One region of the Arthrobacter sp. B0316-5-4 genome, then DNA from elsewhere that is predicted to be linked to it. Evidence: predicted binding sites of a transcription regulator. Region 1 holds the regulator's gene; each other region holds the start of a gene.
What was found. The regulator Rex, encoded in region 1, represses fermentation and respiration genes when NADH is low (regulators of the CRP and FNR family bind a similar motif). The targets are predictions, from matches to a motif close to CTTGTGAANNNNTTCACAAG.

Region 1 (9,565 bases):
CCGCGGATGTTCGCTCCTGGATCGCGGAGGGTCCGGTTCAGTTCGAAACGTACGACGCCGGACCAGCTTCCAGCGGCGACGGAACCAGCGCGCTGGTCCTCTCGGGCGCCCTTGACGCTGAAGTCCACGGCGACCACGCGCACTGGACCCTGTGGTGCCCGGAAGAAATCCCGGATTCCGTCCGGATCGCCTGGGAGTTCCTGCCGCTCGAAGAGCCCGGCCTGGCAATGGTGTTTTTCGCTGCACGGGGTCATGGCGGGCAGGACTTGTTCTCGCCCGCGCTGGCTCCCCGCACCGGCTACTACCCGCAGTACCACTCGGGAGATGTCGATGCCCTCCACGTCTCCTACTTCCGCCACAAGCACGCCGCGGAGCGGGCCTTCAGAACCTGCAATCTCCGCAAAAGTGCGGGTTTCCAACTCGTGGCGCAAGGGGCCGACCCCCTTCCTCCCGCCGAGGACGCCGATGGTTTCTACCGATTGGAACTGGTCAAGGACGGGCCTCGTGTGGCTTTTTCCATTAACGGACTGCCCCTGTTCGAATGGGTGGATCCCAGCCCGGAGCCACTGGGCGGCGGCTACTTCGGGATCCGCCAAATGGCCCCGTTGAAGGCCGCGTACCGCAACCTCTCCATCAGCCCACTCCGGCCGCTACGCCCTGTGACGGGGTACACCAACCCATGACGTAGGATCTCCTCATGCCTCTTTTTGACCTGCCCCTCGAACAGCTTCGCGACTACACCTCCACAGCTGTGGCGCCGACGGATCTTGACGCCTTCTGGGACCGCACCATCACCGAAGCGCGGACCTTGCCGCTGAACGCCGTTTTCGAGCCGGTGGACAACTACCTCTCGGTGATCGATACCTTCGATGTCACGTTCTCCGGCTACGGGGGAGACCGCATCAAGGGCTGGCTGCACGTGCCGGCCGGGTTGGATCAGGGCGCGAGGCTCCCCGTGGTGGTGGAGTACATCGGCTACTCCGGAGGTCGCGGCCTGGTCAACCAGAACACCCGCTGGGCGCAGGCCGGCTACGCGCACTTCATCATGGACACCCGCGGCCAAGGCTACGGTGGCGTCTCAGGTGACACGCCGGATCCCCACCCCTCAGCGGGCGGAGTTGCGTATGCGGGACTGATGACGCGCGGCGCCGACCACCAGGACAACTACTATTTCCGACGCGTCTACGTGGACGCCTTCCGTGCGGTAGAAGCGGCACAGGGCCATCCCGCCGTCGACCCTGCCAAAGTGGTGCTGGCGGGCGTCAGCCAAGGCGGCGGCATCACCGTCGCCACCGCCGGGCTTGTGGCCGGAAGGCTCGACGGCGTCATCGCCGCGCTGCCCGACGTCCCGTTCCTGCAGGACTTCCCACGTGCCATCGACATCACCCCGCGCGGGCCATACCCCGAGATCGCCTCATTTCTGGGCCGGCACCGGGACCGCTACGACTCGATGCTCGCCGTGCTGAACTATTTCGACGGCGTCCACCTTGGCCGCGCGGCTACCGTCCCGGCGCTCTTTTCCGCAGCGCAAATGGACGACATCTGCCCGCCCTCCACGGTGTTCGCAAGCTACAACAACTACGGTCTGGATGCTGGGGCGCCTGAGAAGGACATCGAGGTTTACCGCTTCAACAACCACGAGGGCGGCCAGGAACACCACTGGATCAGGCAGCTGCAGTACCTGCGCAAGCTGTTGTCATCATGACGGACACGATTTGCCGCTTGTGAAGAACCGCGGTTATGGTGTGGCTATGACAAACCGTTGGTATGCGTATTTTTCGTTGGCTCTGGAGGGGCCCGCGTCTAACTGACACGCATCCAACTTTCCTTCAGAGCCAACAGGGCAGAGATCATTCTCTGCCCTTCGCCATATCCGGCGGGTTCTGAAAAGGGGCCCGCTCCGCATCCCGGACAGGACCCAGAAATGACCAGCATCGCCGCAGAATCCGCCCCGCTCGACTCCGCTGACGCCGCGCAGCCCTCAACCTCCAACTTGCGGGTAGCGCGCTTCGAGCCGCTGCCGGCTCCCCAGGACCTCATCGCTGAGTTGCCGCTGGACGCCCACTCAGCAGCCGTCGTCGACCGCGGCCGTGACCAGGTCCGCGCCATCATGGATGGGGTGGACGACCGGCTCCTGGTGATCGTTGGACCCTGCTCCATCCACGACCCCAAGGCCGGGCTTGAATACGCCCGCCGGTTGGTCAGCCAGGCTGAGAAGCACAAGGAAGACCTGCTGATCGTCATGCGGACCTACTTCGAGAAGCCGCGCACCACGGTCGGCTGGAAGGGCCTCATCAACGATCCTCACCTGGACGGCAGCCACGACATCGCTGCAGGACTGCGCGCAGCGCGCGGCTTCCTCAAGCAGGTCACCGCGCTCGGGTTGCCCACGGCCACCGAGTTCCTTGAGCCCATCAGCCCGCAGTACATGGCCGACCTCGTTTCCTGGGGTGCAATCGGTGCGCGCACCACCGAAAGCCAGATCCACCGTCAGCTAGCCTCCGGCCTGTCCATGCCCATCGGATTCAAGAACGGGACCGACGGCGACCTTCAGGTGGCGATCGACGCGTGCGGCGCCTCTGCCGCTGAGCAAGCCTTCCTGGGAATCGACGACGACGGCCGTGCGGCGCTCGTGGCGACGTCCGGTAACCCCGACACCCACGTGATCCTGCGCGGCGGACGCAAGGGACCGAACTACTCAGCCTCCGACGTTGCTGCAGCTTCGTCCAAGCTTGCAGCCAAGGGCCTGAACCCGCGGCTGATCGTGGACGCTTCGCACGCCAACAGCGGGAAGAGCCACCACCGCCAGGCCGAGGTGGCGCTGGAAATCGGTGCGCAGCTGGAGACCGGTTCCTCTTCTTCTGTTGCCGGAGTGATGCTGGAGAGCTTCCTCGTGGGCGGGGCGCAGAACCTGGACACCGCCAAGCAGTTGGCCGGCGAGCAGGAACTCGTCTACGGCCAGAGTGTCACCGACGCCTGCATGGAGTGGGACGTTACGGCCTCGGTGCTGGAGCAGCTCGCAGCATCGGCCCGGAAGCGTCGCGTGGCGGCGGGGGAGTAGGGTCCCACTTTCCGGAAATGCTTTCACATTGGCCCCATCAGCCTCTAGAGTATCTAGCACATGGTTGTTGGATGGCTCAGCATCGGCACACCGTTCTACTGGGGGTGTCCTACTGTCTGAGAGCAAAGGAATATGGGAAATGTCCGCGGAGACTAACTTCTCGAATGCGCGTTTCATGACGGTGGCTGAAGTAGCCGACGTCTTGCGTGTTTCCAAAATGACCGTGTATCGCCTGGTCCACTCAGGGGAAATGCCCGCCGTCAGGTTCGGCCGCTCCTTCCGGGTTCCGGAAGAAGCCGTATCCCAGTACCTCAAAGGTGCCGTGGTGGACGGGCAATCCGAGACTGCCTGAGGCTGCCGCAGTCCACCTCACGGACCGTGGTCACAGGGTGCCCCTTTGAAGCGGTACTCTGTTAAGGAACGTTTTACGTCAATGTAAGAATCTGTCAGTTGTACTGTCTGCTTCCGCGGATCCGTTCCAACAGACAGGACCTTCTAGTTTGTAAGGAACTTTCGTGGGTTCAGTTATTAAGAAGCGCCGCAAGCGTATGGCCAAGAAGAAGCACCGCAAGCTGCTTCGCAAGACCCGCCACCAGCGCCGCAATAAGAAGTAGAGATACTTCATCAAGCGTGAATGCCCGTTGCCTTTTGAGGTGGCGGGCATTTTTGCATCCCCGTCCCTCTCTCACGTCCCGCCTGTTTCCCCCGGACGCTCTCTCACTCGTGCGGCTGCGCGAAGCCCGCCTGGACCGACGGGTCCACCCAGCCGTTTCTTAGCGCCTTTTTGATCTGACGGGTGGCATTCGCGAAGTTGTCTGCGAGATCCGACTTCCCGAAGATGAGCACAGTCCACCCCGCTGCCTCGAATGCCTTGTCCCTGCGCCGATCGCTGAGGATCTGTTCGTGCCCAAGGTGATGACCGCCGTCGTACTGGATTGCGATCCGACGCTGGCGGTAGCCGAGGTCGGCTGAAGGCGAGAAGGGATCGTTGATGTAGAGCCGTACCTGTAGTTCCGGGGCGGGAAGGCCGGCATCGAGCATAGCCAGACGGAGCGCAGTCTCCGGCGCCGAGTCTGCACCGACCCGCATCAGGTCCAGTGCTTCCCTCCCACGGACAACACCCTGCAAGTTCTTGTGGCGATCGACCATATTGCGAAGTTCGTGGATAGTCGTGAACGGCAGTTCCCTTTGCTCAAACTCCGGCCTAGGGACGCGAATGAGTTCGTCGCCAACGCCGACCAGTTCATTCAGCGGAAGAATCCGGGCCAAGTCCAACCAAGTCCTGGACCGTGTACTGATCCACATGCCGTGACTGAGCTCTATTTCATCCTTCGAGACAACGACGGTGTGGCCGATAACGCCTTTTCGTCGCACTGCAGGCAGAGTCCGTGGCTTGCTCAGATGCAGCTCATGTGAATCTGATAGCCAAGGTGGGAGTGAGAATCCGTGAATCTTGGCAGCAGTGACATGTGAGATCCAAGCGCCAGGGCTCGCCGCCGAGAGCGAGCGAGCAGCCGATTCCAGATCGAAGGCCCAGTCCTTCGGACGGTAGATGCCCTTGCTTACAGCCTCAATGCTGACGCGCTTCCAGAGCTGAGGATGGGCGAGGCCGGCCGCCTGGGCCTCCGAGAGAGTGAATGGGGCGGATGCCAGCTTGGAGGGTACGGGTATGGGAATCTGCATACCGGCATTCTGACCCAGATACCGATGGGGGTGCAGAAGTTATCCACAGGGATCGAGGCCACCTCCCGAGGATGTGCGAGAGGGTTGGCCTGAAGGGGGTGGGATGTGAGAGAGGGATGGCCTGAAGACGGTGGGATGTGAGAGAGGGTCAGATGCGGGGGCCGCGGAATCTGGAGAAGCCGCGCCACAAGCCATAAATCGCGCCGCCCACCGTAGCTGCTTTGAGCCCGAGTGTTGCGGCTCGACGACCGGCCCGGAAGTCGTAGACGGGCCAATTGTTGTCGCGGGCGTGCCGGCGGAGCTTCGCGTCCGGGTTGATGACGACGGGGTGCCCCACCATGGTCAGCAAGGGGATGTCGTTGGCAGAATCGCTGTAGGCCCAGCAGTGGTCCAGGTCCAACCCTTCGCGGTCGGCGACCAGCTGGACCGCGACTGCCTTAGCGGGTCCGTGCAGGATGTCGCCCACGAGCTTCCCTGTGTACATGCCGTCGTGCACTTCGCCGACAGTCCCCAGCGCGCCGGTCAGGCCCAGGCGGGTTGAGATCACAGTAGCCACCTCGATCGGGGTCGCCGTAACCAGCCACACTTTGCGGCCGACCCTGAGGTGCTGTTCGGCCAGCGCTTTGGTTCCGGGCCAGATCCGTGACTCGATCATCTCGTCGTAGACTTCTTCGCCCAAGGCTTTGATGTCATCGACGGTGATGCCTGCCGCCAGTGTGAGCGCGGAGTCCCTTACAGCGTGAACGTCTTCCATGTTCTCGCCGCGCATCACGAATTTGAACTGCTTCCATGCGAAGCCAGCGGCCTGCGGCAAGGTGAACGCCTTGCGTTCGTACATCTTCCGGGCCACATGAAAGAGGCTGGCGCCCTTCATCAACGTGTTGTCGACGTCGAAGAAAGCAGCTTCGCCGGTGTGCTTCTGCGCTTTGGCAGCTGCGGCGACCACGGCGTTCTTCTCCTCGGGCATGACTTGAGTCTAGTCAATGGCTGATGCACCTCGCTGGTGGCGCACTGACACCCGCTCCGGTGGGGTGGGATGTGAGTGACGGTTGGCGTGATGGGGGTGGGATGTGAGTGAGGGTTGGTGGGATGGGGGTGGGATGTGAGTGAGGGTTGGCGGGGCGGTTACCGTTATCCCATGGCTACTCCCGACGTCGTACTCCTCACCAAAGCTGACTGCCACCTCTGCACGGAGGCGCGTGCCGCCGTCGAGCGTGTAACCACAAGCCTTGGCCTGGAGTGGAAAGAGCAAAGTATCGACGGCGATCCGCAGCTGCGGGAGCGCTTCGCGGAGGAGATTCCCGTGGTCCTTGTTGACGGTGTGCAGCGGGACTTCTGGAAGATCGACGAGCAGCGGCTGACGCGCACCTTGAAGAAAGCCCTGGAGGGCTGAGGGTGCGGTTACCCGTAAGTAATCGCTTTGGTTGAGCCCGCCCGGGGGTCATAGAGTGGAACAACAAAGCGACGCAATGGAGAATACCGTGACTGCGCTGGAACCGTCCGCGGAAGCAACATCCGAGGACAACGAACCTGCCGCCAAGCAGATCCCACCCGCGGCTGTGGCCCGGATGACTCTCTATTTGCGTGCGCTCAACTCTTTGCTGGCAGAAGGCGTGGAGCGGGTTTCATCCGAAGCTCTCGCCGAAGCCTCCGGAGTTAGTTCATCCACCCTCCGCAAAGACCTCTCCTACGTGGGTTCGTACGGGACCCGCGGCGTGGGCTACGAGGTCCAATACTTGAGCCGTCACATCGCCGCGGCGTTGGGCTTGACCCATGACTGGAAGGTCGCGATCGTCGGTGCGGGTAACCTCGGCAAGGCGCTGGCCCGGTACGGCGGCTTCGAATCCAGGGGTTTCGACGTTGTCGCCATTTTTGATGCTGACCCCATGGTGATCGGCAACGAGGTGGGCTGGCTGCGGGTCAGCGACTCAGCCGAGTTGGAACGGGTGCTGGAGCGTACGCACACGAACATGGTGGTGCTCGCGTTGCCGGCCACCGTGGCGCAGGCAGTCTGCGACCGCGTGATCGCCGCAGGTATCCGGAGCATCCTGAGTTTCGCTCCGGTGCTGCTGCAGGTCCCGCCGCACGTCAACCTCCGCAAGGTGGACATGGCCACGGAGCTACAAATTCTGGCTTACCACGCACAACGGGCGCAGACACCGGGCCAGGCTGTTTAGCCTTCGCCGGGTCCACGCCCGCTGGGTTGCCTTTGAACAGGCCCGCTGGTTTAGCGGCCGTACGGAGCCTGGTACGGGTTGCCGAACGGCTGGGGCTTCCGGAAGTACGGAGCCGACGCCGGCAGGTAGAGCATGACGATCGCTGCAACACCCAGCAGGATCACCACGAGCTGCAGTACACCGTAGGTTGCGCCGAACTGGAAGAGGCTGGTCAGGCCGAGGACGGAGATGGCGGCGAAGACGGTGCCCAGGATCCTTGCCCAGTTCTTGCCCTTGCGGACGTTGAAAGCAACCAGGGCGTAAAGGCCCAGGGAGATGACCGCGCCAACGATGGCGCTCACGGAGATGGCTCCGCGCATGCCCTCCATGGTCCCTGCGGGAAGGTCGGTGCCCTGCTGCGCAGCCTGCTGGTTCATGGCGTTGATGAAGGCGTCAGCACCGGTGGTTGCAAGGAGCAGCGAACTGATGGCCGAGAGGACGCCGGCGGCGATGATCATCCAGAAGGCGTAGTTGACCATCGGCGGAACCGTGGTGGGGCCAGGCTGCTGGCTCGGCCAGTTGGTGTCCTGCCCGTACTGGGGAGCGGCCGGGCCCTGGCCGTAGGGGGAAGCCTGCTGGCCGTACTGCGGCGCAGACTGCTGCCCGTATTGCGGCGCGGCGGGCGGGGACTGCTGGCCGTACTGAGGTGCGGACGGCTGCTGTCCGTACTGGGGCGCGGCGGGCGGCGGGGACTGCTGCCCGTACTGCGGTGCGGACGGCTGCGAGCCGGTCTGCTCAGGCTGGTTGGCGTCACCCGGGTTCGACGGCGGGTAGGGAGGGTTGCTCATGGCATTCCTTTGCTTGTTCGACTGCTGGTTCGGCCGCCGGGATCAGCAAAATGACCCTGCCCCCAGCGTGGTTCTGGTTCCACCGTACATCCCGGGTCTGACGCTATAGCCAAACACACGCAGGAATTCCATGGCTACGGCGAAAATCATCATGTGGGCTTACGCCTTCATGATGAAGGCCGCGGGAATCCGGAGGGGATTTCACCGCGGCCTTCCCGTCATTTAAGGCTCGACGGCGGCACTTGCGTGAACGCTAAACCTGGCCCTTGACTGCCTTGAACCAGAGTTGTGAGTTGGGCAGCCACATCAGTACGACGGCGACTGCGCTGACCAGGAATCCGAACCAGTTGCTGCCGAGACCCGTGCTGGATCCGCCGGCGCTGGCGGCACTGAAAATGGTGAGGAGCAATGAAACACCGGCCACAATGGTGAGGCCGAGGCGGGCCCACTCTTTGCCTTCCTTCATCTTCATTGCAAGGATCACCTGTGCCGCGGCCACTGCAAGGCTGAGGATCAGGAGAATCAGCAGGATGGCCGCAACTCCGGGGGCAAAAGCGAAAAGGGCGATGATGGCGAAGAACCCGATGAGGCCAAACAGCAGGCCCAGGAGTCCGGAGATCACCCAGATGAAGTAGGACACCTTCAACTCCGTGGGCAGGCCCTGGGTTTTGAACATTCCCGAGAAGCCGCCTTGTGGCATGACGTCGTTGAAGTTGCGCGGACCGTCGGTAGGCATTTCGAAGTGGAACCCGGGCTGGCCGGCGCCGGGCTGAGCCGGTCCGGGCTGGCTTGGTCCAGGTTGGGCCGCTCCGGGCTGGGAGTACTGCCCCGGTTGCGATGGGGGCTGGTAGCCCTGTGGTGGTTGGTAGTCCTGCGGAGGCTGGTAACCCGCAGGAGGAACATTGCCGGGCTGCGGAGGCTGTGAGCCGGGCTGCTGAGGCTGTGGTGCTTCGTCTGGGGTACTCATGGCATCACTTTAGACCGGCGGTTGAAGGATGCATAGGAAATTCGGAGCCAACTCGCAGCTAACCAGGGGGTATCTGCCGAATAATTGGCGGGTGATCTCCGAGACAGCGAAACGGCGCCCCCGCAGCGTGATGCTGTGGAGGCGCCGTCTGGGTGGTCCAGGCTGGACTTACGCGGCAGCCGGAGCGATGAACGCGAGTTCCAGGTTGATGACTACCTTGTCGCTGACCAGGACGCCACCGGCTTCGAGGACTGCGTTCCAGGTGAGGCCGAATTCCTTGCGGCTGATGGTGGTCTCGCCGGAAACGCCGGCGCGGGTGTTGCCGAAGGGATCAACGGCCACACCGTTGAACTCGGTCTCGATGGAAACTTCCTTGGTCACGCCCTTGATTGTGAGATCTCCCACGAGGTCGAAGCTGTTTCCGTTGGCCTTGACGTGGCGGGAAACGAACGTGATTTCCGGGAACTTCTCCACATCGAAGAAGTCTTCGCCCTTGACGTGGCCGTCGCGGTTGACGTCGCCGGAGTCGAAGCTGGCGGTCTGGATGGTTGCGGAGACCTTGGAGTCAGCCAGGGTTTCGCCAACTTCCAAGGTGGCGGAGGCGTCCTTGAACTGGCCGCGGACCTTGCTGATGCCTGCGTGGCGGACGGTGAAGCCGATCTCGCTGTGGGAAGCGTCGAGGGTCCAGGTGCCGGTGGTGACGGAAGCGGGAAGGGTCATCATGGTGTTGCTCCTATGGGTAGTGGAAGGTACTGCGTGCTTGCCCGGTCGAACTCATTGCTTGAAGCGTCAACCGAGCTTCGTGTCTAGTATAAACATGCATATGCATCTTTTATTCCAACTCCACGGA
Region 2 (9,565 bases), on a different contig from region 1:
ATCAACAAAGTAGACCAGTTGGTGCTGTGTGAGTTCCTCGATGCTTCCGGGCGTCCCGTGATCCGAGAGGTAAGCGCGGGACGCGTACATTCCCAGCCGGTACTCGCCCAGCCTGATCGCTTCGGCCCGGTGCACCTGCGGCGTCCCCACCACCACTTCGATGTCCAGGCCCGATCGTTGCTGCAGTGCCCGACGCGTCACGGTGACGATCTCCACGCTGAGTCCGGGGTGCTCCCGTCTCAGTCGCGCCACGGCAGGTGCGGCGATGTATGCGCTGAAGCCGTCTGTTGCGGTCATGCGTACGACGCCGGTGATGGGGTCGGGTGCACGGTCGCTGGGTCCCAGCGCACCCACCGCAGCTTCGATCCGTTCCGCGACCAGTACGGCTTGGGCACCCAGCTCAGTCACTTCCCAGCCGCCGGCAGCACGCGCCAGGACCCTGCCGCCCAGCGCCTTTTCCAGCGCCGCTATCCTGCGCGAGACGGTGGTGTGGTTCAGTCCCAAGGCTTGGGCCGCCGTCGTGAATTTTCCTGAACGTGAGACGGCGAGGAAGATGAGGAGGTCGTCCGGGTTGGGATTCATATCTGCAATTCTGCACACCTAAGGTGCCTTATTGGTCATTGAGGCATAACGAATCTGCGGCAATACTCAGTGGAGCATTTCGTGTTGTGGATCACATCACGTTCAAAAGGGTCAAAGAGGACACTGAGGAGATGGATATGAGCGTAGAGCAGCGCTCCGCATCAAGAGCCGGGAAAGATGCCGGCAAAGGCTCCGGCCTGAAGAAGATCGTCGCGGCCTCAATGGTGGGCACGGTGGTGGAGTGGTACGAGTTCTTCCTCTACGCCACCGCGGCAACCCTGGTCTTCGGCAAGTACTTCTTCCCGAGCACCGGCAACGAGCTGGACGGCATCATCCAGGCCTTCATTACCTATGCGGTGGGCTTCGTCGCCCGGCCGCTGGGCGGCATCGTCTTCGGCCAGATCGGCGACAAACTGGGCCGCAAGCCCACGCTGCAGCTGACCATCGTGATCGTCGGCGTCTCCACGTTCCTCATGGGCTGCCTCCCCGGCTTCGTGGACGTCGGTTACTGGGCCCCCGCCATGCTGGTGGCCCTCCGATTCATCCAGGGCTTCGCACTCGGTGGCGAGTGGGGTGGCGCGGTGCTGCTGGTGGCTGAACACAGCCCCAACAAATCCCGCGGCTTCTGGTCATCCTGGCCGCAGGCGGCAGTGCCCGTTGGCAACCTCCTGGCCACCCTGGTCCTGTTCGTCATGTCCAGCACGCTCAGCAGCGAAGCCTTCCTCGGCTGGGGCTGGCGCGTAGCTTTCTGGCTCTCCGCAGTGATCGTGTTCGTCGGCTACTACATCCGCACCCACGTCACCGAGGCACCCATCTTCCTTGAAGCCAAGGCGCAGGTGGAGGAGTCCAAAGCCATCAGCTACGGCGTCGGCGAGGTCATCCGCAAGTACCCCAAGGGCATCCTCCAAGCCATGGGCCTCCGGTTCGCGGAGAACATCATGTACTACCTCGTGGTGAGCTTCGCGATCGTCTACCTCAAGAGCGTCCACAAGTACGACACCTCATCGCTCCTCCTGGCACTCCTGATCGCCCATGTCATCCACTTCCTGATCATTCCGCAAATCGGACGCCTGGTGGACTCGTGGGGACGCAAGCCCGTGTACCTGATCGGTGCCATCACCGGCGCAACCTGGCCGTTCTTCGCCTTCCCGATGTTCGACACCAAGAACGCCGTGGTCATCGTGCTCGCCGTGACCATCGGCCTGTGCCTGCACGCGTTCATGTACGCAGGTCAGCCGGCCATCATGTCCGAGCTTTTCCCCACCCGCATGCGCTACTCCGGCGTCTCGCTCGGCTCGCAGGTCACCTCGATCTTCGCCGGCTCACTCGCACCGCTGCTGGCAACCCAATGGCTCAAGGACACCGGCTCCTGGCTCCCCACTGCCATCTACCTTGTGGTCGCCTGTGCCATCACCACCGTCGCAGTGATCTCGCTCAAGGAGACCAAGGGCATCGCCCTGGAGGAAGTTGACCAAGCCGACGCCGAGCGACACGGCCTGACGACTGCCTCCACCACCTCGAAAGGCTGATTTGATGGACAACTCCTTGAACGGACGCAAAGCATTGGTGACCGGTGGTGCGAGCGGAATCGGGGCAGCCTGTGCCCGGGCCCTCGCCGCCCGTGGGGCGAAAGTTGTAGTGGCCGACGTCGATGCCTCCGGAGCTGCGGCCCTCGCCGATGAGCTGGGCGGCACGGCGTGGACGGTGGACCTGTTGGACGTCGACGCACTGGCGGCCCTGAGCCTGGACTGCGACATCCTGGTCAACAACGCGGGCATCCAGAAAGTTGCGCCGATCGAGGAGTTCGAACCCGCGGAGTTCCGGCGGATCCTAGCCCTGATGCTGGAGGCGCCGTTCCTCCTCATTAGGGCCGCGCTCCCGCACATGTACGCCAACGGGTTCGGCCGCATCATCAACGTCTCCTCGGTCCACGGACTCCGGGCGTCGGCCTACAAGAGCGCCTACGTGTCCGCCAAGCACGGCCTCGAGGGGCTCAGCAAGGTCACTGCCTTGGAAGGCGGCGAGCACGGGGTCACCTCCAACTGCATCAACCCCGGCTATGTCCGGACGCCCTTGGTGGAGCGGCAAATTGCCGACCAGGCCCGGCTCCATGGCATCCCCGAGGCCGAGGTCCTGGCCAAGGTGATGCTGACGGAATCGGCAGTGAAACGGCTGGTAGAGGTGGAGGAAGTTGCGTCGCTGGCAGCCTGGATGGCCTCCGACGACGCCGGTATGGTCACCGGCGCGAGCTACACCATGGACGGTGGGTGGTCGGCCCGGTAGACCCCCGCGAGATGCCAGTTAATGCCAATGTTCGACGCGAACATTGGCATTAACTGTAGTTTCGGCGGTCGGAGCCGGGCTAGCTTTCGCCGCCGATGATCGCCTCGGCGTTCTCGTAGGCCCAGGTGACCAGTGGAATGAGGTGGCCGGTAAGCTCCCGGCCGCGGTCGGTCAGGCTGTAATCCACCCGGGGCGGGATGACAGGCTGGGCGTCGCGGCGGACGAGGCCGTCCTTTTCGAGTGTTTTGAGGGTTTGGGCCAGCATTTTCTCGCTGATTCCGTCTGCCCGGCGTCGAAGTTCGCTCCACCGCTGTTCGCCCTCGGAGAGTGACAGCAGAATGAGCACGCCCCACTTGCTCGTGATGTGGTCCAGCACCGTGCGGCTGGGACAGCCGGCGGGAAACACGCCGTCGGCGATACTCGCTGGAAGCGGAGCGGGAACGGTACTTACTTTCATGTCAGTACCTTACCTTAAAGTGCGTACTCTCTTTTGGGAAGTTTCTGGATTGGTGGCTCGTTGACCAGCATGACAGAGCAAAAACCTTGGAGAGGAACACCATGAGCATCGTCATCACTGGAGCAACCGGACAGCTGGGCCGTCACGTAGTAGAGGCACTCCTGGAGCGCAACGTCCCCGCGGAGACCATCATTGCTGCAGGCCGTTCGATCGAGAAGCTGGCCGATTTCGCGGACCGCGGCGTTCAGGTCAGGGCAATGGATTACGAAGACGCCGCTTCCGTTACAGAAGCACTGAAAGGTGCCAGCAAGGTCCTGCTGATCTCCGGCAGCGCCGTGGGCCAGCGCGTGGAGCAGCACCGTACAGTGATTGAAGCAGCCAAGGCGGAAGGCGTGGAGCTTCTCGCTTACACCAGCATCGCCAACGCTGAAACCACCGGAATGAAACTTGCGGCCGAGCACCAGGCTACCGAGGCCATCCTCAAGGAGTCCGGCGTCCCGTTCGTGCTCCTGCGGAACGGCTGGTACTTGGAGAACTACACCGAGCAACTGCCGGGCACGCTGGCCCAGGGGGCGCTTGCGGGTAGCGCAGGAAATGGCAAGGTCAGTGGTGCAACCCGCGCCGACTATGCTCATGCGGCTGCGGCGGTCCTGGTCGCTGACAACCAGGCCGGAAAAGTGTATGAGCTCGGTGGAGACCACGCTTTCACCCTGGAGGAGCTCGCTGCTGAAATCACCGCCGCTTCCGGCCAAACCATCACTTACAACAACCTGCCCGCGGCTGAGTACGCGGGGCTGCTGACAAGCGTTGGCGTTCCGGAAGCCTTCGCGGAGATCCTGGCCGACTCCGATCTGGGCATTGCCCGGGGAGATCTCCTGGTGACCGGCGGCGACCTGAGCAAGCTGATCGGACGCCCGTCTACCCCCTTGGCCGACGCCATCCGTTCCGCCGCAACCGCCTAGGAAGTCCGCGAGATGACAGTTAATGCCAATGTTCCGCGTGAACATTGGCATTAACTGCACTCTGGGCGCAGGGAATCAGGCGGTCTCGTCCACCAGCTCAGCGCGGCGCAGGCCATCCCCACGGACCCACAGCTTGTACGCCACGAACAGGAGCGCCAGCCAGGTTCCGCCAACGTAGAGCGCAACCCGGGTGTCCTCGAAGACCCCCAGGATCACGATCACCATGGCCATGAACGCCATGGTCAGGATCGAGGCAGTCGGCCACAGTGGTGAACCAAATTCCGACGCCGGCAGCCCCTTGCGCTTGATCTCCCGCTTCATCGCGACGTGTGAAGCAAGGATCATCACCCAAACCCACACCGTGGCGAAGGTTGCGATGGACGCGATGAGCACAAACACGTCCTCTGGGATGACTGCGTTCAACACGACGCCCACCAGCAGGATGCCGCCCATCATCACTACCGTCATCCACGGCACTCCGTGCCGGGAGATCTTGCCGAAGCTCTTGGGAGCGTGCCCCTGCTGGGCCAGTCCGAAGAGGATACGACCGGCTCCGAAGATGTCGCTGTTGATCGCCGAAAGGGCCGCTGTGATCACGACGGCGTTGAGGATATGCGGCGCAGCCGGGATGCCCAGGCCGTCAAAAATCTGCACGAATGGGCTGCCGCTGCTGCCGATCTCGTTCCACGGGAAGATGCTCATCAGCACACCGAGCGTCAGTACGTAGAAAAGCAGGACGCGGACGGGCACTGTATTGACCGCCTGGGGAATGACCTTCTTTGGGTCGGCCGCTTCGCCGGCGGTGATGCCGATCGTTTCGATCCCACCGAACGCGAACATCACGACGGCGAACGCAGCCAGGAGCCCCTCGAAACCGTTCGGGAACAAACCGCCGTGGTTCACGAGGTTCCCCAGTCCCGGTGCCACGGCGCCGCCGTCGCCCGTTTGGAAGCCGAACACGACGATCGCCGCACCGCCAACGATCATGGCGATAATCGCCACCACCTTAATGAGCGAGAACCAGAACTCGAGCTCACCGAACACCTTCACGCTGAGCAGGTTCATGGCGCCCAGGAACAAGATGATCGCAAGCACCCAGATCCATCTGTCCACCTGTGGGAACCAGAAGCCCATATAGATACTGAAGGCCGTGACGTCGGCGATGGCTACAATCGCCATTTCGAACACGTAGGTCCACCCGGTCACAAAGCCGGCGAACGGGCCAAGATAGCGGCTGGCGTACTGGCCAAAGGAACCGGACACGGGGTGTCGAACGGCCATTTCGCCGAGCGCGCGCATCACCACGAACACGGCTGCGCCGCCGATGATGTAGGCCAGCAGGACCGCTGGGCCTGCCTTTTGGATAGCGGAGGCGGAGCCGTAGAAGAGGCCCGTGCCGATCGCGGATCCGAGTGCCATGAAGCGGATGTGGCGGACGTTGAGGCCTCGGCTGAGCGCCGTACCCGCGGCTTGGAGCACAGAGCTCTCCGCAGCCAGCTTGGTTTGTTGCATAGTAAAACCTTCTCGTCTTTGGGAGGGGATCGCTATCCAGCAGATCACTTTTAGGCGCCTTGTGATCGGACTCACGGGGCTTTGGTGTCTTTCATCGCAGACAGTCGTCGGAGGGCGCATTTTGCCAGCGGTCAAAGTCATAGTCCTCGGTCGGATATGATGACCGCGGACAGCACATCATTCCGGTCAGGCATCCCTCGCTCCATGCGTCGCCCCCCTTTGATTAAGAGCTGCCATCGCATCCATCTTTGGGGGACTCTTGATCTCTGCACTTCGTCGTCCGCGACGCCGCTGGGCCGCTGCCGTAGTTGCAGTCCTGGCAACAGCTTCTTTGCTCTTCGCCGCTCCGGCGCAGGCCTACGACCTTCCCGATTTCGAGGTGCCGGACGCCTCGCAGGCGCCGCTGCCCTACGTGGAGCGGGCCGTGGATGCCGCAGGGGTTCTGAGATTGTGGAGGACTGGTGGGCCGGCAACCCGCGCCGCCGCTGCGACGGCCTTGGCAGGCGGTGCTGTTGCGATCCAAACATTTCTCGACGGCGGCCAGGACGTCCCCCTGGCAGCAGACCGCAAGCAGTTGGTCACCGAGCTGACTAAGCGGGGGAGTGAACATGTGCGGTTGAAGGCAAAGGACATCCTGGCCACGAATGATCCCGCACTGATCGACGCATTCCTTGCCGAAGGCTGGGCCGGGACATGGAAAGTTGACCTGCGGACTGTAGCCACTTATTTCCTTCACTACGGCAATATCCACGTTGAACGCGAGGCTTCCAAAAGCCTGGACGAAGGCGAGGAAGCCGTGGAAAATTTTGTGCTTGCCGGTTGGCGGGACAAGGCAAAGATGACGGACAGGCAAGCGGCCTACGGTCTTATCAGCTCAGCGAATCCTGCTGTTTCTGCTGGAGCCAAATCGTCTTTGGCAGCTAACGACTCTGAAATCGTCGCTGACTTCCTCCGCTACGGGCAGTTCGTCGAGGCCGACCATCACACTGAGTCGGCAGCAGTCTCCGCACTCCTCCAGCAGGTCACAGCGGACATCGCAGCCAACCCCAACGGCACCGCAGCTGTCGCGGACCGGGCGAGTGCCGCCGTCGAAAAGGCACGAGGCACAGCAACGGCCGCAAGGGCGGCGGACAAGGCCCGGCTCCTTGCCGATTGGGATCTCCTTACCACCCAGGCTGCGCCGCGCGCTGTCGCTGACAACGCTGCCTTGGTTACTGAAAAGCCGTTCAGGGAAGCGTTCGCCAAGGCGGCCAGGGAACTCCCCGAACTGCTGGCGACCCTGACGGTGCCGGATGCAGACCTCCGCGAGCTGCTCAAGGACGCACGTCAGGCAACACTGGACCTTGCGCTGGTGGGCACGCCGGAGGTGAAGAAGGCCGCCGAAACTGCACTCTTGGGCGGCGACGACGCCATCCGGGCATTCATTTCCACGGGCCACGCTGAAGCAAGTAAGCGGGATTCCAACGGAGTCTCGGCGTTTGGGACCGACCGTCAGCGCGTCTACCAACTTCTGGCCCTCGGCGGCAGTGAAGTCAACAAAGCAGCAGATGCCGCCCTCGGCTCTGCCAACCACGCAGATGTCCGCTACTTCCTTGAGCACGGTTTCGCTGTTGCCCAGGAGTTGGACAACCGCATACTGGCCTTCCAGTCCTTGGATAAGGCGGGCCTGGAACTGCGCGCAGCTGCCAACGTGGCCTTGGACGGCAGCCGCGCGGACCTTCAGGCCTTCGCCATGGTGGGGCGATTTGCAGCTGCCCAGCGCGACCAGGCCACTTCCGCCCACGTCGCATCGATCGACGCCATGATCGCAGAACTCGCCGGGCTGGCGGACAAAGCAAAGGTCGACGCCGGCAAGGCAGCTGACGCTGCAAAGGCCGCCGAAGCTGCGCGGCAGGCTGAAGCTGCGCGGCAGGGTTCCGTTGGACACGTTGATACCTCACAAAGCTCCGCGGTGGCGCCGAACATCGTTCCGTGGCCGCTCGGGAATGCCCCCGCCGGCGGATTTACCGAACCCGAAACCAACGTGGACAACGCAGGCACGCCCGCCGAGACTCCTTCGGCAATGCCGAGTATCTCCGTGCCGCCAGCCGCGTCCGCTGCGCAGGACCCTACGACGGTTGACTCACAATCCCAGGAAGCATCCGCCCCACTGGCTGCATCGTCCACCGGAATGGGCGGCTGGACCATCGGCTTGATCGTGCTGCTGATTCTGGCCGCGGCCGGGGCCATCACGTTCCTACTTAGGCGTAAGGGCGGAGCTTCAGCGTAGGGGCCGTTATCAGGGCCTGGAGGTTCGGGTCGTCCATCCCGGACGGGATCGGGCGGACTGCCGCGCCGCAAGATTCGTGGGCCTACCTCTCCGCGCCCGTAAGGGTGGAAGTTCACACCAAGCATTAGGCCCGGTTGCGAACCGGTCTGCGTCCGGAATCCCAGACATTGATCAGCCCCGGCTGGTTGGATGATGCGGTGGTCAGGGTGCACGCTTGAGTACGGGATACCGGACAGTTCCGGTTCGGGGCTCCCGGACAAGTTGAGCAGTGAGGAACCATGACAACCACGCCAGTAGCGCCAGGGAAGGCCACGTCCAAGGTCCCGGCTGCCGAGAACACCCTGCGGATCCTGAAACTGCTGGCCTCGCGCCGGGGTCCCATGGCGGCGTCGAATATTGCCACAGCTCTCGGCCTGCCGCGGTCAAGCGTGTATCACTTGCTCGGCGTCATGGAAGCCAACGGCTTCGTCCTTCACCTGCACGAGGAACAGCGCTACGGGCTGGGCATCAGCGCCTTCGAACTCAGTTCGGCATACTCGCGCCAGGAACCACTTTCCCGGCTTGGCCGGCCCATGCTCGCCTCGCTGGTTGACGTCATCGGCGAAAGCGCGCACCTCGCTGTGCTCCACGGTCGCGACGTCCTCTACATCGTGGAGGAACGCGCCAAGAACCGCCCCAGCCTGGTAACCGACGTCGGCGTCCGCCTTCCCAGCCACCTCACGGCCTCCGGCCGCGCCATCCTTGCCGCGCTGCCCAAGTCGCAGGTACGGGCCCTCTACCCAAACGCGGCGGCTTTCACCTCCCGGCACGAAGTCGAGTTCCCCATCATGAAGTACTCTGCCTTGTCGTCCCATCTCGACCAGGTGAGGCAACGCGGCTACGCCACGGAAAACGGCGAAATCACCCCAGGGTTCGGTTCGATCGCCGCCGCCGTAACCGACCATGTGGGATGGCCGACGGCGGCAGTCGCCGTCACGTTCCTGGAGGACAAAGTGCCGGCTGAGCAGTGGCCGGTCCTTGCCGCCCGCATCCGGAAAGCGGCGGACGAACTGTCGGTGAGGATCCACGGCCGCCCTGCAGGCTAAGCCTTACTTGTGGTCCCGGGCCTCGAGCTCGACCAGTTTGCGAAAGGCCTCCAGCTCACCTTTGAAGCTGCCCCGATACGACCCCATCGCGAAAAGCCGCCCGAAGATCCCCGCAATGAACCCCCGGGTCACAAACTCCTGGTTGATCCGCGTCCCTTTGCCCTCCGGCACGAACGTGACGTCCGATTCGCCCTTCAGGATTGTGTTGCCGAAACGGGTCCGGATGTGCCGGGGCCGCTCCACCGCAAGGATTTCGGTGGGGCTGGCCATGCGCCCAAACCACACCGTGTAGCGGCTGCCGGGCACGTCCATCGAACCTTCCAGATCGGTCACGCGGGTGACCCCGCCGATCCACTCGTGAAACCGGTCCGGATCCGTCCAGGTCGCGAAGACGCGCTCTGGTGATGCTGCGACG
Region 3 (9,565 bases), on a different contig from region 1:
AATGAACCTTCCTGGACGGCTGCGTTTTGCCGCAGCCGTGTCTTGCATGAGTTCGTTCCGTCCATGAAGCCCGTGCTCATGGCGTCCTTGCGCATGGCTGGTCGTCGACTAAGAAAGGTCCTCCAAGGTGAAGAGGACGTATTCCAAACTATGGGTGATGCACGGCACAGCCATAGCCCGCGGGGCATTTCCTAACACTTCCTTAGGATTCGGGTTGCGTGGCTTGGTTGGGGACGGTGGCCGCACCTTACGCCCGACGACGGCTGCTCACCTATCAACGCTCCCTCGTGTGAGTGGGGGATTCTGATTGATCCGGACCAGTTTCCACACAGCCAGACGGCCCGCGCCGGCCGCGACGGCGATCGACAAGGAGAAAAGAAGCGGACCCGTCGGTGAAAGTCCACCGAAGCGGCCACACATGAGTAAAGCTCCGGCGAAAAAGGCGACAACGTGAACCCATTGGTTCCGGACGCGACGCAGAGCCAAGCCGAGAAGTGACCCGGCCGCAGCACCAACAGCCCAAACCGGAAGGAGGCTGTAAATGAAAAAGATGACTGCCCACTCCGGCCCTTGGATGCTGAGGAGAACGCAGAATGTCAGATGGGCTACGGCGATTCCAACTGCAAGTCCCTTGGTGCCCAGCACCACTCGGTCCTTTGGTCCGTAGCACCATCCTCTGGACGGACCCTTGGTTGCCAGAGCGTACTCATCTTCGTCAGTCCATGGTTCCTGGCTCATGGCTACCTTTCTGAACGTGGTGAGGGAGGGATCGCTGGAAGGGGCGTTTATGTGAGGGAGGGTTTGGGGGCTGGTTTGGCGATGTCGTTCAGCGCGTCGGCCAGGTTTGGGTGCGCAAACGTGAACCCCGCGTCGAGGAGTTTCCGGGGCTCCACCCAGCGGCTCTTGAGCACCAACTCGGTCTGTGTCCGGATCAGAACGGCTCCGGCTTCCAGGAGCCAGGCCGGTGTAGGAATGCCAAAAGGGACACCCATGCTCTGCCGAACCAGCGACAGCAGCTCCCGGTTGTCCACCGGGTACGGCGTTGCCGCGTTCACTGGACCGGTCAGCTCCGCGTGCTCGTGGACGAACAGCACCACACGGAACAAGTCCTCCACATGGATCCAGCTGAATTTCTGCGTACCCGGACCCATGTGCCCACCCAGGCCAAGCCGGGCAAGGTTCCGGAGGGGACTCATGACACCACCGGCTCCCAGCGCGATCGCAATCCGCAGGGCCACCTTCCGAGTGTCCGGCGCAACGGCAGCCGCCAACTCGTCTTCCCATGCGCGGGCCACGTCGACGGAGAACCCAGTGCCCAACTCGCCGGAGGCCTCCGATTGTGGGTGGTCGTCCGCGTGCCGGTAGATGGTCCCGGTGCTCGAGTTGATCCAGGTTCGGGGAGGTTCGGCACACGCAGCAACCGCCCGGCCCAACGCACGTGTCGTTAAAACCCGGGAATCCATGATCTCGCGCCGGTGCCGCTCGTCGTAACGGCAATTCACGGATCGTCCGGCGAGATTCACCAGCAGTTCGGCGCCGTTCAGCGCCTTGGCGATGCCGCCGTCGTCGTGCCATTGGGCGTCAGCTGAGACATCCCGCCCGACTGTCCGGACCTGCCAGCCTTCTTCGAGGAACCGCCGCGTGAAGTAGCTGCCAATGAACCCGCTGGCACCGGCGATCACCACAGTCCGCGGCATCATGAATCTTCCTTGACGCTGCGTACGAGTCCCAAAACGTCGTCGAAGACCTTGCTGACTCCGGGAATCTTTGCCAGAGACAGACCGCGAGCCACAAGAGGGGCGGCACCGTCGACGAGCTTGCGGGTGCGTCGCTGTCCCTCCGAGCGGTCGTAGACCCAGAACAGTGCGACGCCCATGTATGCCAGCCACAGCAGTTCGGGCAGCTCCCCGCGCAGCTTCTTCGCGACGGCGGGAGAGGAGCCCTCGACGGCGGAACGGAAGATCGCGAGCGAAGCCTCGCGGGCGGCGGTGGATGCCTCGCCGAACGGGTTGACGGGCGACGTCGGCCGGATCGCCGTCGCGATGAAGTCGGAACCGAACTGGTGGTACGGCGCCATGACGTCGACGCCGGTGTGCAGCACTGCTTTCAGACGCCCGGCGAGATCCTGAACGCCTTTCAGGGCCTGTGCCGCGACCACTGCATGCTCATCCTGAACCTGGACGTACAGCTCCTGAACCAGTTCATCCTTGGAGGCGAAGTAGTAGTAGGCGTTCCCCACGGAGACGCCGGCTTCCTGCGCTATGGCACGCATGGTGGTCTTTTCGAAGCCGATTTCGCGGAACATCTTCAGTGCGACGTCTGCCACGAGTTGCCGGGTCTGTTCGCTCTTTGCTGCCACCTGAGCCTCCTTGATCAAGGTTTTGAACGTGTTCAAGATTGAGTATGGCACAGTTTCTGAACGCGTTCAAAAGCAGGGAATGAGGGAGGGTTGGCGGGAAGGGGGTGGGATGTGAGGGAGGGTTGGCCGGAAGGGGGTGGGATGTGGGAGAGGGGTGGCCGGAAGGGGGTGGGATGTGAGAGAGGATCGGCGGTGGGACAATGGAACCGGTGCCGGGCCAGATGCCCCACCACCACAGTGCTAATACAGCGGGGCAGCCAGATGCGGCGGCCTGCGCGAACCACTACGAAATGGATGACCCATGTCTTCGCCCTCCGGCTCCAGCACGCTGAGCAAGCCTGCACCCCGCTTCGCCTCGATCGGTTCCCCGTACTTCGGCATCATGTTGGCCGTCATGGCCGTGGTGCTGATCCTGTCCAACATCGGCGCTTCCAAGGGTGTGGAGCTCGGGCCGATCATCACCGATGGAGGGTTCTTCCTCTTCCCGTTGGCCTACATCCTGGGCGACGTCATGACTGAGGTCTACGGCTTCAAAGTGGCCCGCAAAGCCATCGTCACCTCGTTCGCCCTGAGTGTGTTCGCCTCTCTTTGCTACTGGGTGATCATCATCCTGCCCGGTTTCAATGATGACTACGGAACCGCCAAGCAGGCCGCCATCGAGGGTGCCCTGGGGCCCGTGCCGCAGATCGTCCTTGCCTCGCTGCTCGCCTTCCTGGCAGGACAGACCATCAACTCCTGGATCCTGGTTAAGATGAAGCAGCGCACGGGCGAGAAATCCCTGTGGGCACGCCTCATGGGTTCTTCCGTGGTGGGCGAATTCGTCGACACCCTGATCTTCTGCAGCATCGCGGCATCCGTCATCGGGATCTCGGACGCTGGCTCGTTCGTCAACTACGTCCTGGTGGGCTTCGTCTACAAGACCGCCGTCGAGTTCCTGTTCGTTCCGATCACGGTGCTGGTTGTTGGCTGGATCAAGAAGCGCGAGCCCAGCTACGGAACAGTCGCAGCCTAGGACCAGGGCCTAGAACTCGAGGGCCTAGGAGTAATACCGCCCCAGCGTTTCAGCCTTGAACTCGAAGAAGTCCCCGGATTCGATGGCCAGCCGGGCATCGTCCACCATCTTCACCACGAAGCGCTCGTTGTGGATGGAGATCAGCGTCGCGGAGAGCATCTCCTTGGCCTTGAACAAGTGGTGGATGTACGCCCGCGAGTAGTTGACGCAGGTGTAGCAGTCGCAGCCGTCCTGAAGGGGCCCGAAATCGGTTTTGTAGCGCGCGCCTGACAGGTTGAACCGGCCGAAGGGCGTGTAGAACGCTGAGTTCCTGGCAACCCGGGTGGGGGAGACACAGTCGAACGTGTCGGCGCCGTTCTCGATTGCCGTGAAGATGTCGTCCGGTTCGGAGATGCCGAGCAGGTGCCTGGGCTTGTCCTCGGGGAGTTCCTCGTTGCACCAACGCACAATGGTGCCCAGGTTTTCCTTCTCCAACGCACCGCCGATCCCATACCCGTCAAAGGGCATGGCACCCAGGTCCTGGCAGGCTTTGCGGCGCAGGTCCTCGTACTGGGCTCCCTGGATCACCCCGAACAACGCCTGATACGGCTTGCCCACCCGGGAAGAAGTCAACGAGGCATGTTCCGCCAGGCACCGCAGCGCCCACAAGCGGGTGCGCTCCAGCGACTCCTCTTGGTAAGCCCGCGAATTCTGCAGGGTAGTGAGCTCGTCGAAGGCGAACATGATGTCCGCGCCGATCTGGTGTTGGACCCGCATGGAGATCTCGGGCGAGAAACGGTGCCGGTCCCCGTTGAGGTGCGACTTGAACCAGACGCCGTCATCGTCGATGTGGGCCAGCCGTTCCTTGCCCGGTGCTACGGCGTCATCGGGGCCGGACGAATCGACGTTCTTCATGTCGATAACCTTCTTGAACCCCGAGCCCAGGCTCATCACCTGAAACCCACCGGAGTCGGTGAAAGTGGGCCCGGGCCAGTTCATGAACGCACCCAGCCCACCCGCGGCGTCGAGGATTTCGGGCCCCGGCTGCAGGTACAGGTGGTAGGCGTTGGCCAGCACAGCCTGCGCGCCAAACCCGGCGATCGACTCGGGCAGCACGGCCTTGACGGTCGCTTTGGTTCCGACGGCGATGAACGCGGGCGTCTGGATGGTTCCGTGCGGCGTAGTGATGGTTCCAGTCCGGCCAAGGAAGGCGCCGCCGTTGGCATCCACTTGGGCGTCCGGCGGCGAGCACGCTTCAGTCAGGCGGGTGCCCACCGTCAACGAGAACTCGGATTGCCGGGCGGATAACCCCGGCAACTCGGGCAGGGCGGGAGCTGGGGAGGAAAAAGGCGCGGAAACAGGAACGGAAGCTGGCACCTACCTAGTGTGCCAGCTTTACCGTGGGTAACCAGCGGAGGAAGCCCTACGACCCGTAGTTTTCAGCCTTCCAGTTGTCCCACGAGGACCGGATATCCGCCAACGTGTGGGCCCCCAAATCGTAGGTGGAGGCAATCACCATGGAGCCGCCGTCGGGCCTTTTCTCCGGAATCGGTAACTGCTCAGCGACGATCAGCAGGCCTTCCCCATGTTCGGCGTAGCTGTGGACGGTGAGGCCAACCTGGTGCCGGCTCTTGAACCAGATCTTGCCGGAGATCTTCTCGCCGGTAGCAAGGGTGAGCGAGTATTCCTCCCCAACGGGCGGCAGATCCCCTAGTCCCAACTTCTCGATCGCCGGACCGCCCTTGCCGGGGAGGGAGACGAAATGTGTCCGTCGGTGCCCGTGCGGATGGCGCTCAAGGGCGAACCTCAGTTGGTGCAGGAAGGTGAGCCAGCCTTGGGTGATGTCTTCGTCCCAGTCGGCCCACTCGGAATCGTGGTCCAGGGCAACCCTGGTGATCCGCACTTCGGTGCCGCCGGAGACAGGGTGGAGCTCAAAGATGTCGCCGCCATTGACCGTCAGGCTGGTGTGATCGGGGCCTTCAACGACGTCTGTATTGAAGTAGATCTGTTTGATTTCATCGTTCAGGTCGTCGGCCTCCCAGCCGTGCCATTGGGCGACCAACGACGGTTCACGCAGCATTGTCCAAACCTGCTGCGCATCGGCATTAACCACAACGCTCAGATTGTTCGTCATGGCCCCGAATCTACCGCCGTTCGACCCGGCATAACAGGCCCGGAACCTGTCAGGCCCGCACCGATTCCAGTTCGTTGCCGATCCGCCGGGCCAGCTCTTCCTCGCCGATGGTCTTCGAGCCGCCGTGGGCACGCAGGAACATGAGGGCCTCCAAGCGGAGGAACCGCCATTCGCGCTCTGCCTCGTGGTTGCCGTTATCGATTGCGCGGAAGATTTCCTTGTCGTACAGGTTGGGTTCGTTGAGCGAACGCTGGCGGACCCTCGCGTTGATCCGGGCCTTGAACGGGTCCTCTTCCTGGGACTCGGGCGCGCGGAGCAGCTTCTCGTAGACGGCAGCCCGTTCGGACTGGCCGGCCTCGCGGCAAATGAAACTGGACAGTGCCAGGGCGCGTTCGATTGACGCCCACCGGTCCAGGTTCCCATCGAAAGGCAGGACGTTCAGCAGGTCCGCGACCGCCAGCGCGTGGTCCGGATCGCGAAGCACGATGCACAGATCGAAGGCGAGGTCGCTGAGGTCCCGGAGGCAGCTTCCGGACTTGGTGTTGATGCCCTTCGCCAGCCGCTCCGCCAGCACCTGGACACCGTTCTTGCCCTTGTGATCGGCGGCTGCGGCACGCACCACCGCTTCGGGGGTGCCGTCGGGTTCGGGTATCAGGGCAAGTTCTTCGGCGCTGGGCCCGGTATATGTTGGCGGGGTTTCCGGACGCGGAGGCACGACGACGGCGGGTCCAGCGGGCGCGTCGGCCTCGGCGTCGGCGGGGGTGCTGGAGTCCGGTTCGGCTTCGGCTGGGGCGTCCACTGGTGATTCGGCACCGGGGCCGGCAGGAACTCCGTCACCCACAGGGACGCTGGACCCGACGGCGATCCTGATGGTGCCGCCGTCGACCGTTGTCACCAGCAGCAGCGCGGGCACACCGTAATCGTCGTTCTGCACCTCGACGGCGCGGATTTCTTCGGCCGGCCCGTCGCCGGGCGGGAACACAAAATCTCCGGGCTGCAGGTCCCCAGCCTGCTTTTCTTTGTACTGCTGTGTGGCTGGGCTGTGAGTCATCGGAAGTCCTTTGGTTCTCTTGGGGTCCGCCGTCCAGTCTACAAAGACCGGCCGCCGCAGGGGCCGGGACCCGCTAGAGGACGATGCCCGAGAAAGCCAGCGCCTGCCGCACGAGGTTGCCTCGACCGCCGTCGAATTCCTGCTGGACGTTCTCGCTCAGTACCTCTTGGGGCGTCATCCAGGTGAGTTCCAGGGCGTCTTGGCGTGGTTCGCATTCGCCGGTCACCGGGATCACGTAGGCCAGTGAAACGGCGTGCTGTCGGTCGTCCGTGAAACCCGTTTGCGAGGGCGCCGGGAAGTACTCGGCCACGGTGAACGGGACAGGGCTGATGGGGAGCTGCGGGAAAGCCAGGGGACCGAGGTCCTTTTCCATGTGCCGCAGGAGGGCTGCCCGGATGGTCTCGCGGTAGAGGACACGGCCGGAGACAAGGTATCGGACCATGTTGCCGTCGGCGTCACCCTGCAGCAGCGTGCCGACTTCGTTGACATACCCGAGCGGATCCAACCTGACCGGAACAGCTTCCACATAAACCATGGGGAGGCGGCCGCGGGCTTCGAAGAGGTCTTCATCTGAAAGCCAGCCTGGATACGGGTCGGGTGTACGTACGCTCATGGTTAAGTTCTACCCCATCCCCGGTGCAACTTCCGTGGAGGCCCTGCCGGGTACAGGGCCGTTACGCTCTCGGCTGTATTCCGGGGCGGGGGATTGACTCCAACCTTTGGCGGTAGGAATCACTGCGGATTGTGGTCTGGAAAAAGATTATTCGTCCGCAATGTAACCGGCAGACCAGACCCGGAAACAACATGTTCGAGCAAGCAAATCTGCTCAACGACTCCGTGGGGGAAGGAACCCAGAAATGAACTACCGCCGAACCGGACACGCCAAGTACGCGACCCTTGTATCGCTGGCTTTGGCGTTGACGCTTACTGCCTGCACGCCGGCGTCGCCCGAGCCCGGCGGCGCACCAACGGAGCGTCCTGCCGCGTCCCCGCAGGAAGTGCTCGCTGAGCCGGTGGCGGAGGTCGATGCCCCTGTTGCGGACGCTGCCCCCGTCGCTCCGATCCCAGCCGCCGAGGCCGCCCCGTTGGTGGTTCCGGAGCCCGTGGTGGTTCCTGTCGTTGCCCAGCCTGCGAGTGAAGCACCCGCCCCGGCACCCACGGAAACGGTTGCGCCTGCACCTGCAGTGACGGTTCCGCCCTCCGCACCTGCAGTGACGGTTCCGGCTCCGGAACCGGTGGTGACCCCGATTACCCCTCTTGAGCCCTCAACGCCGCATGTATCTCCGAACTACCCGGAAATCGGGACTTACACCTTCCCGGACGGACACATCTCCTTCGAGGTACCGTCCGGTTGGGGAATGCAAGCCGAAGTTCCGGTTGTTGCGCCCGGGGACGACTACCCTTACGACGATCACTTCGCCATTGCCCACATCTTCGATGAAAACGGGCACAACGTGGTGGACATTACCAGCGGAGGTGTCGGCGGAGTGGTGGCCGGGCCCGTCAACCGCACCATTCTGGACTCGCAGAAGCTCAGCTCTTTTGACGACCGGGACGGGGCATCCTACTTTGCGGTCTTCCGGGACGTTTACCCCTTCGACACCGCGGAAACCAGGTACTTCGTGGGCATCGTCCCGGAAATGCTGATGACCGAAGGTCCTGACAGCACCTCTGCTGCAAGCTTCCTGATCATGGGCAACGGCGCTGCCACCGCCCAGGTGAACATCGACCCGTACATGAAGCAGGAGGCCGCGGAGGCCTGGATGCAGTCCGAGCAGTACAGCAAGCTCAAGGGACTGCTTACCAGCCTCCGATACGCACAGTAGGACCGCGGGCGGGCGCCCGTTCCGCTTAGGCGGGCGCCCGTTCCACGACGATCGACGCCGGTGCGGCGCCACCCGCGGCATCGGGGTTGGCGACGTACAGGATGCCTTCGCTGATCCGGGCCTCGGTGCCCGCTTCGGTGAGCCGTGCCAGCAGTGGTTCCAGTTCGCCGTCGTACTCGAACGCAAGCACACCGCTGGTTCCGTCCGCCCCGTGGATGATCTGGAGAATGCCGCCGTTCTTGGTGGTGAAGGTGGCTGATTCGTCGTCCGACGTCCGGGGCCGGGCGCCGATGCCGCGGAGCACGCCAGCCGACAACTCCACCAGTGGGCTCACCCAGGTGGCCACGACGGACAGTGCCGAATCGGCCCCGGGGGAGGTGGCCCACGTGCCATCAGCCGCCCGGGTCGCGGGGAAAGCGAAGAACTCGAAGCCATCGTCGGCTGAGATGCGGGCAGTGGTGGCATCAGGGGTTTCGTGGATCTCGGCTTGGGTGCCGGCTTCCTCGGTTCGTCGCACGAACTCGTCCACGTCCCCCACTTCGACGCTAAAAAGCGTAGACCCATCCAAGGGATGGCCGTGCTCCACATGCCCCAATGCGAGGCGACCCGAACCGGCGTCGAACTCCCGCCACTCACCGTCGTCAACGGTCTTCACCAAACCCAACGCGTGCAGGATGGCGGCCCAGTCTTCCGGGCGGGAGGTGTAGTGGATGGGGCGGGCTCGCAACATGGGGTCTCCTGGTGGGTTTCGGGATCCTCGTCCAAGCCTATGCTGGGGCCATGCCCATTGAATTGGAAGAACTACTGGTCAAAGACGGCAACGCGTGGCGGGCCTGGTTGGCCGCCCATGCCGCCGAAAGCCCCGGGGTTTGGCTGATCCTGCACAAGAAGGGCGGCACCGTCACCGAACTGGATTACGATGCCGCGCTGGACGAAGCGTTGTGCTTTGGCTGGATCGATGGCCAGTCCAGGAGCCGCGACGCCGAAAGCTACTTCCAGCGCATGACGCCCCGGGGGCGCCGCAGCATCTGGTCCGCACGGAACGTGGGGCATATTGCCCGGCTCGAAGCGGAAGGCAGGATGACCGACGCCGGCCGTTCCGCGGTCGAGGCCGCCAAGGCAGACGGCCGTTGGGAGGCGGCCTACGCCGGGCCCGCCGATTCGGTGGTGCCGGCGGATCTCGCAGCGGCCATCGCAGCCGTGC

Region 2: AC5RU9_RS09470 (ALF repeat-containing protein) is a predicted target of Rex. The motif match lies at 5,855-5,874, and genes of this name have one in related genera.
Region 3: AC5RU9_RS11275 (queuosine precursor transporter) is a predicted target of Rex. The motif match lies at 2,413-2,432, and genes of this name have one in related genera.

The regions. Positions count from the first base shown of each region.
Region 1 is NZ_JBNHFN010000001.1:844,773-854,337, reverse strand. Features, by position in the region: gene AC5RU9_RS03900 (DUF1961 family protein) at 1-683, shown strand, start outside; gene AC5RU9_RS03895 (acetylxylan esterase) at 698-1,705, shown strand; gene AC5RU9_RS03890 (3-deoxy-7-phosphoheptulonate synthase) at 1,925-3,061, shown strand; gene AC5RU9_RS03885 (helix-turn-helix domain-containing protein) at 3,201-3,413, shown strand; gene AC5RU9_RS03880 (30S ribosomal protein bS22) at 3,577-3,675, shown strand; gene AC5RU9_RS03875 (DUF559 domain-containing protein) at 3,779-4,744, opposite strand; gene AC5RU9_RS03870 (HAD family hydrolase) at 4,893-5,711, opposite strand; gene AC5RU9_RS03865 (glutaredoxin family protein) at 5,883-6,137, shown strand; gene AC5RU9_RS03860 (redox-sensing transcriptional repressor Rex) at 6,214-6,921, shown strand; gene AC5RU9_RS03855 (hypothetical protein) at 6,972-7,748, opposite strand; gene AC5RU9_RS03850 (hypothetical protein) at 8,002-8,715, opposite strand; gene AC5RU9_RS03845 (YceI family protein) at 8,884-9,435, opposite strand.
Region 2 is NZ_JBNHFN010000003.1:194,816-204,380, forward strand. Features, by position in the region: gene AC5RU9_RS09440 (LysR family transcriptional regulator) at 1-582, opposite strand, end outside; gene AC5RU9_RS09445 (MFS transporter) at 720-2,111, shown strand; gene AC5RU9_RS09450 (3-hydroxybutyrate dehydrogenase) at 2,116-2,865, shown strand; gene AC5RU9_RS09455 (winged helix-turn-helix transcriptional regulator) at 2,945-3,322, opposite strand; gene AC5RU9_RS09460 (SDR family oxidoreductase) at 3,424-4,284, shown strand; gene AC5RU9_RS09465 (amino acid permease) at 4,360-5,796, opposite strand; gene AC5RU9_RS09470 (ALF repeat-containing protein) at 6,056-8,065, shown strand; gene AC5RU9_RS09475 (IclR family transcriptional regulator) at 8,344-9,150, shown strand; gene AC5RU9_RS09480 (SRPBCC family protein) at 9,154-9,565, opposite strand, start outside.
Region 3 is NZ_JBNHFN010000003.1:575,281-584,845, forward strand. Features, by position in the region: gene AC5RU9_RS11265 (TIGR01777 family oxidoreductase) at 786-1,700, opposite strand; gene AC5RU9_RS11270 (TetR/AcrR family transcriptional regulator) at 1,697-2,359, opposite strand; gene AC5RU9_RS11275 (queuosine precursor transporter) at 2,661-3,371, shown strand; gene tgt (tRNA guanosine(34) transglycosylase Tgt) at 3,396-4,727, opposite strand; gene AC5RU9_RS11285 (SRPBCC family protein) at 4,774-5,484, opposite strand; gene AC5RU9_RS11290 (DUF6707 family protein) at 5,534-6,535, opposite strand; gene AC5RU9_RS11295 (NUDIX hydrolase family protein) at 6,609-7,148, opposite strand; gene AC5RU9_RS11300 (hypothetical protein) at 7,393-8,361, shown strand; gene AC5RU9_RS11305 (hypothetical protein) at 8,387-9,091, opposite strand; gene AC5RU9_RS11310 (YdeI/OmpD-associated family protein) at 9,142-9,565, shown strand, end outside.